Regions from separate parts of the Pantoea alfalfae genome, predicted to be linked through region 1. Evidence: predicted binding sites of a transcription regulator. Region 1 holds the regulator's gene; each other region holds the start of a gene.

The links. Region 1 encodes LexA, which represses DNA repair genes until DNA is damaged. Its sites were predicted from a motif close to TNCTGTATGTACATACAGNA; they were not measured.
Region 2: the regulator LexA is predicted to act here: its motif matches at 1,819-1,838, upstream of dinB (DNA polymerase IV).
Region 3: the regulator LexA is predicted to act here: its motif matches at 1,582-1,601, upstream of K6R05_RS20790 (YebG family protein).

What each region holds. Positions count from the first base shown of each region.
Region 1 covers NZ_CP082292.1:3,716,198-3,719,479, forward strand. Annotated here, with positions in the region: gene dinF (MATE family efflux transporter DinF) at 1-1,297, opposite strand, end outside; gene lexA (transcriptional repressor LexA) at 1,398-2,012, opposite strand; gene K6R05_RS17390 (diacylglycerol kinase) at 2,118-2,486, opposite strand; gene plsB (glycerol-3-phosphate 1-O-acyltransferase PlsB) at 2,615-3,282, shown strand, end outside.
Region 2 covers NZ_CP082292.1:3,132,345-3,135,626, forward strand. Annotated here, with positions in the region: gene K6R05_RS14805 (sugar ABC transporter substrate-binding protein) at 1-715, shown strand, start outside; gene dinB (DNA polymerase IV) at 752-1,807, opposite strand; gene dpaA (peptidoglycan meso-diaminopimelic acid protein amidase) at 2,052-2,795, shown strand; gene K6R05_RS14820 (class II glutamine amidotransferase) at 2,766-3,282, opposite strand, start outside.
Region 3 covers NZ_CP082295.1:116,500-119,781, reverse strand. Annotated here, with positions in the region: gene K6R05_RS20795 (carbohydrate porin) at 1-504, opposite strand, end outside; gene K6R05_RS20790 (YebG family protein) at 1,225-1,566, opposite strand; gene K6R05_RS20785 (SIR2 family protein) at 1,723-2,517, opposite strand; gene K6R05_RS20780 (non-canonical purine NTP pyrophosphatase) at 2,514-3,074, opposite strand; gene K6R05_RS20775 (ABC transporter substrate-binding protein) at 3,225-3,282, opposite strand, start outside.

The DNA of each region.
Region 1 (3,282 bases):
GCCAGTGCTTACGCCAGATGAGCCACAGCGACAGGCCGCGCAGCGCCAGGAAAACCGTTACCGCCAGCCACAGTCCGTGATTACCCAGCGCCGGTACGCTGAGCAGCATCAGAAAGTAGCCTGCTGCTGCCACCACCATGCTGTTACGCATCTCACGTCCGCGTGTTGCGCCGATGAACATCCCATCCAGCAGATAACACCAGACGCCGATCAGCGGCATAACGATCTGCCAGACCAGATAGCGGTCAGCACTTTGTTGCAGCGAAGGAAGAGAGGTCAACAGGGTAACAATCTGCGGGCCAGCAATGGCATAGGTCAGGGAAAAGAACAGCGCTACCACCACCGCCTGCCGACAGGCAGAGTGCCAGACACGCAGCAGTTTGCCGCCATCTTTTGCACCATGGGCCTCGCCGGCAAAAGCTTCAACTGCGTAGGCAAAGCCATCCAGCGCATAGGCCGTGAACGTAATGAACATCAGCAATACCGCGTTAACCGCCACCACATCCGGGCCCAGCCGCGCGCCCAGCACGGTCAGCGAGGCGAAACAGAGTTGCAGCATCAATGAGCGCAGCATGATGTCCCGGTTCAGCCGCAGCAGCCGGCCGCTGTCACCGCGCCAGCTCTGCTTCAGCAGGCTTAACGTAATACCGCGCAGCTTCAGGACTCGCCAGACCATGATACCGCCGACACCCAGCGTGATGTACTCCGCCAGCGCCGTGGCGGTTGCCGCCCCCGCGACACCCCAGTGCAGTCCCATCACCAGCCAGAGATCGAGCCCGATGTTAACCAGATTGCCTACCACCAGCAGGATCACTGGCGCGCGCGCATACTGCACGCCCAGCAGCCAGCCCAGAATGACCAGGTTTGCCAGCGTGGCGGGTGCACTGAGCCAGCGAATCTGAATAAACAGCGCCGCCTGTTCCAGTACCGCGGGATTACCGCCAACCAGATGGGTCGCCAGCTGAATAATCGGATAACGTAAAGCGATGAACAGTACACCTGCCAGCAGCGCAATCATCAGCGGCTGGGTCAGCGCACGTGCCAGCGCCATTTTATCACCGGCACCAAACGCCTGCGCCGTCAGGCCAGTCGTACTCATTCGAAGAAAAAGCAGCAGCATAAAGAGGAAACTGGTCACAGTGGTCCCGACCGCAACCCCGCCAAGATAGACAGGGCTGTCGAGATGACCAATAACTGCAGTATCGACCACGCCCAGTAAGGGAACGGTGATATTTGAAAGGATCATCGGCAGCGCAAGCCGCCAGAGATTTTTATCCGTTGCCGTGATAAAGCGCATTCGCCGTTCCGTGCTCAGTGTCGCTGCGCAAAACAGGCAGCGACAAAATTAGGGCAGACAGAATAGCATCAGAGAAAGCGAATGCACGCAGCCCTCAGAATCAGAGCCACTCGCCGTTACGCACCACGCCAACCGCCAGACCTTCAATGGTCAGAGACTGTGCACGGGTATCGACAACAATCGGGTCGAAATCGCTGTTTTCAGGCAGCAGATGCACGATAGCACCCTGCTTTTTCCAGCGCTTAACGGTGACTTCATCATCAATGCGGGCAACGACAACCTGGCCATTGCGCACATCCTGGGTTTTATGTACCGCGAGCAGGTCGCCATCCATAATCCCGATATCTTTCATCGACATTCCGCTGACGCGCAGCAGGAAGTCGGCAGAGGGCTTAAACAGGCCCGGATCCACTTTATAGTGGGTTTCGATATGTTCCTGCGCCATGATTGGCTCACCGGCAGCAACCCGGCCAATCAACGGTATGCCTTCTGAGGCTTCTTCTTCCATTAGCAGGCGAATGCCGCGCGATGCACCGGAAACGATCTCAATGACGCCTTTACGCGCCAGCGCTTTCAGGTGCTCTTCTGCCGCATTCGGTGAGCGGAAGCCCAGTTGTGCAGCAATCTCTGCGCGCGTAGGCGGCATGCCTGTTGAAGAAATATGGTCGCGAATCAGGTCATAGACCTGCTGCTGCCTGCTGGTTAATGCTTTCATCCCGCCCCCTGGTTGTTTATACAGTCGCTGTGAGTATATACAGGTATTGGCGAAATGGAAACCGATTGTCAGGCAAAACGCGGCTTCCGGCGCGATATGGAACGCTTATCGCAAATGTGTCCAGAGCAGCGCGATCCAGACAAAGAGTGCCAGTAAGATGCTGATCAGTACTGCCGCAGATCCCATATCTTTGGCCCGGCCCGCCAGCGGATGATGCTCCTGACCGATGCGGTCGACCACGGATTCAATGGCGCTATTAAGGATTTCGACAATGACCACCAGCACCACCGACCCAATCATCAGGATGCGTGAGACCACATCGACATCCAGCCAGCAGGCGATAATAATGGCGACCAGCGCAGCCAGGGCTTCCTGACGAAACGCCGCTTCATGTTGCCAGGCGGCACGCAGTCCCTGCCAGGAGTAACCTGCGGCTTTAATTATTCTGATAAGTCCGGTGGCATTATTTGCCATGATGTGGGAACCCTTTTATCGGATTGACGTCAATGTCTGGGCTGCGTGCAATTGGCACCACCACAGATCTTCGCTGCACTTTCTGGTATGCTTGCGGCGCTTTGCTAACAAGAGGCTTCATGTTGTCTATGTCAGGTTGGCGTAAACTCTATTACAAATTGCTTAATTTACCACTGTCGTTTTTGGTAAAAAGTAAGGCCATTCCGGCCGATCCTGTGTCTGAACATGGTCTGGATCCGACCCGACCTATTATGTATGTTTTGCCTTACGATTCGAAGGCCGACTTACTGACTTTACGCGCGCAGTGTCTGCGGCATCATCTGCCTGATCCGCTCTCTCCGCTGGAGATTGATGGTTCACTGCTGCCGCGCCACGTATTTATCCACGATGGCCCGCGCGTATTCCCCTACTTTGTGCCCAGCGTCGAATCGGTGAAAATCTTTCACGATTACCTCGATCTGCATCGCAATAATCCTAAGCTCGATATCCAGATGCTGCCGGTCACGGTAATGTTTGGCCGCGCACCAGGACGTGAAGTCCAGGGCGAAGCCACGCCACACCTGCGTGTGCTGAACGGTGTACAGAAGTTCTTTGCGGTGATCTGGCACGGACGCGACAGCTTTGTTCGCTTCTCGCCGACCGTCTCACTGCGCCGTATGGCCACGGAGCACGGTACGGATAAGTCGATCGCCCAGAAGCTGGCTCGCGTGGCGCGCATCCATTTTGCCCGTCAGCGGCTGGCGGCGATTGGCCCGCGTTTACCGGCGCGTCAGGATCTGTTCAACCGTCTGCTGCA
Region 2 (3,282 bases), 580 kb from region 1:
TATCAAACTATCCGTGTTTGATACCCCGGTGGATAATCCGATTCCGGGCGTCACCGTCACGGCGCAGGATGATGCTTCACTGGCACAGCTGTCGCTCGGCCAGCTTATTCACGATTTCAACGGCAAGGCGAATATCGTCAAGCTGTGGGTCGCCGGTTTCCCGCCGATGGAGCGCCGTCAGGTGGTGTATGAAAAACTGCTGAAAGAGAATCCGGGCATTCATCAGCTGGAGTCGATTGGCGCAGTGTCGACGGATGTTCAGGGCGATACGGCCAACAAGATTGGTGCGATTCTGGCGAAATACCCGAAAGGCAAAATCGACGCGATCTGGGGTGCGTGGGATGCCTTCAGCCAGGGCGCTTACAAAGCGCTACAGGAGAATGGCCGTACTGAGATCAAGCTCTACAGCATTGATGTCTCGAACCAGGATTTGCAGCTGATGCGCGAGAAAAACAGCCCGTGGGTGCAGACGGTGGCGGTCGATCCTAAAACCATCGGCGCGGTGAATATGCGTCTGGTCGCGAAGAAGATTGCCGGTGAAGAGACACCAGCGACTTACCAGTTTAAAGCCGCGTCAATCTCTCAGCAGCAGCTCAACAGTCAGCCTGGCGCGGTGAACGTTGCATCGCTGAACAGGATTATTCCGGGCTGGGGCAGCAATGAGGATTTCGTTGCCCCGTGGTTTGCGACTCTGGCGGCGAAATATAAGAAGTAATCGGAGGTCAGCCTCATCGGGCGGTGAGGCTGATCGTTACAGACCCAGCAGCAGCTGACGCTCCAGCTGGGGATCCACCATGGTGACATGCAGTCCCACCAGCCGCACGCCACGCCCGGCACGACGCTCATCCCAGGTTTTCCGGGCGATGGCAATCATGTCCTCTTTATTCAGTACCGGCCAGATATGCTCCTGGGTCGTCTGCTGGAAATCGCTGAATTTCAGTTTCACGCCCTGCCGCGCCACCTGTTTGTCAGGTCGTATCTGCGTCAGCCGGCGATCCAGTTCAGCATAGAGAAAGTCGATAATCTCCAGGCAGGCGTCCCAGTCGCTGATATCTTCTGCCAGCGTGCGTTCCACCCCCAGCGATTTACGCTCGCGCTCGACGATAACTTCGCGATCGTCAATGCCGTTACTGCGCTCCCACAGCACCCGGCCAAACTTTCCAAAGCGCTTCAGCAGCAGCGCTAAATCTGCCTTCTGCACGTCGCCACAGGTGACCAGCCCCATCTCCTCCAGCTTTTTGGCCGAGACCTTGCCGACGCCTGGAATTTTCGCCAGCGGCAGGGGCAGCAGAAAACCGGCCATCTCTGGCGGGGTAATCACATACTGTCCGTCCGGCTTATTCAGATCCGAGGCGATCTTTGCCAGAAACTTAATCGGCGCGATACCCGCTGACGCGGTAAGCCCGGTTTCACGGTAGATGGTGGCGCGGATCGCCTGCGCCATTAGCGTGGCGGAGCCGTGACAGTGCGGACTGTCGGTGACATCCAGATAGGCTTCATCGAGGGAGAGCGGTTCGATCAGCGGCGTGTAGCGGGTAAAGATATCGCGAATTTGTGCGGAGGCTTCTTTATAGGCGTCGAAACGGCCTGGCAGCAGACGCAGATGCGGACATAACTTAAGTGCCATGCCGGTTGGCATGGCACTGCGCACGCCAAATTTGCGGGCCGGATAGTTAGCGGTGCTGATCACGCCGCGGCGTTCGCGGCTGCCACCAATAGCGATCGGGATATCGCGCAGCTGGGGATTATCACGCATCTCCACCGCGGCATAGAAGCAGTCCATATCGACATGAATGATTTTACGCATACCCCCTCCGGCACTGGATAAGTATACAGTTGGCAGGGGTAACTGCAATATTTGTCGCGCCCACAATTAAAGTTTACAAATTTGTGGCCGAATATCTTTCAGTAAATCGCGAATCTGGCTGTCGGCGTCTTGCTAAAAAAACAGACAATGTTTAATGTTGCGCTGCGGTAGCGGACAGTTCCGATAATGCAAACAAAGACGCACATTTTGCGTCATGTTCTCTTCACCTCAAGGTATACACAGCATGGGCAAAATCGCACTCCTGTTTGCGATGATTTTACTGCCAGCCCTCAGCATGGCAATGACACCCGAACCCGTCTCAGCGGCACCGGTCAGCAAAGAATTAAAGAAGCAGTTACTCGGTACCCCGGTCTATATCCAGATTTTCAAGGAAGAACGCACGCTCGAACTCTACGGCAAAATCGGTAATGAATTCCGCCTGCTGGATACCTATCGCATCTGTAACTTTTCTGGCGGCCTCGGCCCGAAACGTCGTGAAGGCGATTTCAAAAGCCCGGAAGGTTTTTACAACGTGAAGCTGAATCAGCTGAAGCCGGACAGCCGGTTTTATCGCGCGATTAATATTGGCTTTCCGAATCAGTACGATCGTAATCAGGGCTATAGCGGCAACTACCTGATGATTCATGGCGACTGTAAGTCGATTGGCTGCTATGCCATGACCAACGCCTATATGGATGAGATTTTTACTTATGTGAACGCGGCGCTGCGTAACGGCCAGCAGGATGTCAGCATCAGCATCTATCCGTTCCGCATGACCGACAGCAACATGCAGCGTCACCGCTACTCCAGCGATGCCAGTTTCTGGCAACAGTTGCAGCCGGGCTATGCGTACTTTGCGAAATATCACCAGCCGCCGATGGTCAATGTCGCCAGCGGGAAATATGTGATGAACAGCAGCCCGGCACCGGTGTTAGCCAGTCCCGAAGCCGCTTCACGTTCATTCCTGGCGCTCTCCAAGGCAGAATAACGCCCATTCACCTGGCGCAATCCGTTGCCAGGTTTCATTGGCCGTCAGTGGCTGCGTAGCAATCACCGTCACCACGTCATGCGGCGTGGTGTGCTGCTGAAAATCAACCTCCACATCCTGATCCAGTAACTGCGCCCGGCCAAACGGTGCCCGGCGGGTTATCCAGAACAGGTTGGTGGAGCAGAAGGCCATCAGATAGCGGCCATCTGACAGCAGCATGTTAAACACGCCCTTCTGCCGTAACGAACCGGCCAGCTCTCCGATAAAACGAAACACCGCAGGCCAGTTGCCCGGCGTGCGTGGATAGCGTGTCGCCAGCTGATGCAGGATCCAGCAGAACGCCTTCTCACTGTCCGTTTCGCCCACGGGCCGGAATGTACCGGTCTCCAGTTGACGATAGCCTTTAAGCTGACCGTTGTGCGCGTAGGTCCAGTTTCGGCCCCACAGCTCGCGGGTAAATGGGTGGGTGTTTTCCAGCGACACCTGA
Region 3 (3,282 bases), on a different replicon from region 1:
CTGATCGAAGGTCTGAACCTTGTTCATCATTCCGATACGCCATGTTATACGCCGATCATCAAAACTTCGGGCAAAGGTCAGCCAGCCCAGTCGGGTAATAGATTGTCCGCCCCAGCTCTCCTGCGTGAGATCGTTAACATTCACGCGAGGATCCTGCACCCGTCGCGTGGTCAGATCATCGTTGTGATTGCGGTTAACAATGTTCGCTTCAATACGTGCATCGGGAATATTTGTCCAGCGCGACAAATCCTGATTAAAGGTCAAAGCAAACTGATCGATATAAGCGACGTGTGACGCATGATTGTATCCACCGCCGCCATTCCAGCCAATTTCATTCAGATAACCCAGGTTAAAGGTAAATCCATTATTGTTAAGCGATTTACGAAGACCATACATATCACCCAGAACGGGATCCGGTGGAGATTCAAACCCTAATACCGTTCCGCTCCATTCCTGCGCTGTCGACAAGGGTGAAAAGGTCAATAATGAGAGTGCGCACAGCATACTTTTATATTTCATCTTAGCAACCTGTTTTTGATTTTAATGATGTACGGTTCGCAGGAGAGCCCTGAACCTGCTTTGCTCAACGTCATGTTTCCCTGGCCTGAATAGGTCGATTCGTTATCGCTATGGTTATTAATGATTTACGCTATGACGGAGTAAATTTATGGCAAAAAAAAACCTAAGCCCCCCACAGTGGTTAAGACTGTGGAACGCTTAGGTTTTGCCTGTTATCCAGTAACAACCCTACGCTGAAAACGGCTCTAACCTAACACTGCTTTTTAAAATTGAATAGCACTGCCGGATTATTTCACAAGAAAATGTGAGCCGATTAACAATTAATATCTCTTATTTCATGTGACTGGTGTTAATTAATATTTAAAATGAGGTAAGAAATCACCAAGAGAATATCATATTAGTTTTCTTGCTAATTCATTCAATTAAGACTGATGATGTTTATGCGTAGAGTTAAAATACGCAAACGGCGTCAAAGCTTAAAAATGAATGATCAAAAATCCAGATTATTGAATCCTGATTGATGCTATAGCGCTGAGTTCAAAAATGTAGCTGGTTGATTTGCGTGATTTACAGGGAGATTGCAGGCGGGCATTCAGCACAAGGAAATGACAGGAGGATGTGTTTTGTATGTCCTGACAAAAGGTCGGATAAATCCGTTAATCAGAAACAACAACGCCGGGAGGGTCGCTTCCGGCGTTGTGGCAATTACGCAGCTTTAACGGGGCGTACTTTCTTCGCAGCAGGCTCTTCCACCTGCTCATCCGCACCATTATCTGCCACGGCTTCAGGCTTCGTCGCGCCTGCGGACACGTCCGGCAGTTTGCTGGTACGCAGAATATGCTGCACTGTGTCTTTCTGCTCTGCAATCAGCAGGCCCAGCGTTTCTGCCTGAGATTCATCCAGTGCAGGTTGATGCTGTAACAGCCAGTCAGTAAAGGCTTCGGCCATATCGAGCATTTTGTCGTAGGCATCGGCCTCTTTCTTATTGGCAAACGTCATCTTCTCTTCACCCTTTCTGACTACAACAAATTTTGTTTCAACAGCCATCTTTTCGCCCTCAGGTACTGTGTATACATACAGTATATCATGCCGGTTATGCTTTGCCAGCAGAGAATCAAGTTTACTTGCTACGCGCAGGCTAACCTTAACCGGGCGCAGGTTTTTTTCTTTTTCCTGCCGCTTCTCTGCCAGAAGCCAGGCTGACTACACCAGCAGCTCTTCAAGGAACATCGCCAGCGCCTTACGCGGATCGTCTTCTTCGGAAACGATCACCTCGATCCCCCACTGCCCCAGCACCTCTTTGGCTACCGGGTTATTACGGTTAGTGAACAGATACGATTTGGGCCGGGCTGTCGCCAGCCCGGTGCGGCCCCACATCTTGGTCAGACGGTAAAACAGGAGGCGGATGTTGAAATCGCTGATGCTATAGCCGACAAACAGCACAGAGTTGCCCATTACGTCATGGGTCAGTTTGATGTCGAGCGGTGAGTCGAAATAGAGGCGTTCAAAATAGCTGCTCTCATCAAGCACGATAGAGGTGTCATCATCGAAGTCACCGTGCAGTTTGATAATGTGACGTTTATCTTCGGTCAGTGAGACCAGGTCAGCGGCGTTCGCCACTTTATAATAGGGAACACCGTGCGCATCGTGCGCTGCTTCCAGCCAGCGATCGTAGTTGGTAGTGTAGATACGCGAGAAATTACCCTGAGTAATCATGGTGTGAATTTCTGAAGACCGGACATCGATATCCGGGCGGTGCCACTCGCGATCCATCCAGCTGCGCAGCGGGCCAAGTGAACCTTTCTTCTGTTTGTAATATTCCGCCAGCGACAGATGCGTGCCGTAGGTATTAAAAATCTTAGGATCGTAGCCCAGCTCATTTGCGAGGTGAGCAATCAGTTCATGCCACTCGGGTAAGCCAAAATTGCGCGAAATACCGGCACCGGCAAAAAGAATCAGTTTGCCGGAATCATAGGCGCGTTTGAGTTCAGGTTTCATGCCACTCCCCGCGAGGTTTTTAAAAAGGTGGCGAAGCGATCCAGCGCGATGCGCCGCATTGAGATCTCGTTCTTGAGTTCGCCCATTTCTGCAAAGGTCTGCTCATAGCCTTCGGGAATAAACACGCAATCCCATTGAAAGCCGCGCGTTCCTGCAGGTTTAGGGGCGATGGTGCCGCGCAGTTCACCCGAGAACTGATACATTTTGCGGCCGTCGCAGTAGCCGAGCACCGTTTTGGCCGTCACGGCCTGGCTGTCCAGCCCCTGCACCAGCGCGGTAAAGCGCTCTGCGTCCAGGCGGTTCCAGAAGATGCGGGTCAGACCGGCCGGCAGACCATTCAGGCCGTCCAGATAGAGGCCGGTATGCTCCACAAACAGTGGCCGCCCAATCAGCGAAAAGGCTTTGGTCAGTTTATCGCGCACCAGGTCCAGCTCGTTTTCAGTCTGAATTTCTTCGATGCGACGGGCGATGGGCAGAACTTCGACCCCGATGGGTTCGAGTATTTTGCGCACCTCAGCCAGTTTTGGCTCATTGGCAGAAAGGAATCTGATTTTCATGGGGCTTCCAGGTCAATTACTCCGCCACGCAGTGAGGATTTTTACGAAAACAGGCGGGCAGGATAAATCACTAACGCTGGAGAGTGTAGTTCAATTCTGTGGGCATTAAATTGCAGAACCGGCTTCAGCAGGAGAGCCGGTTCTGTAGCCTCAGTAAACAATGCCCGGTGGATTCACCGTGGAGTGTGTAACCGCTTCATCCTGTTCA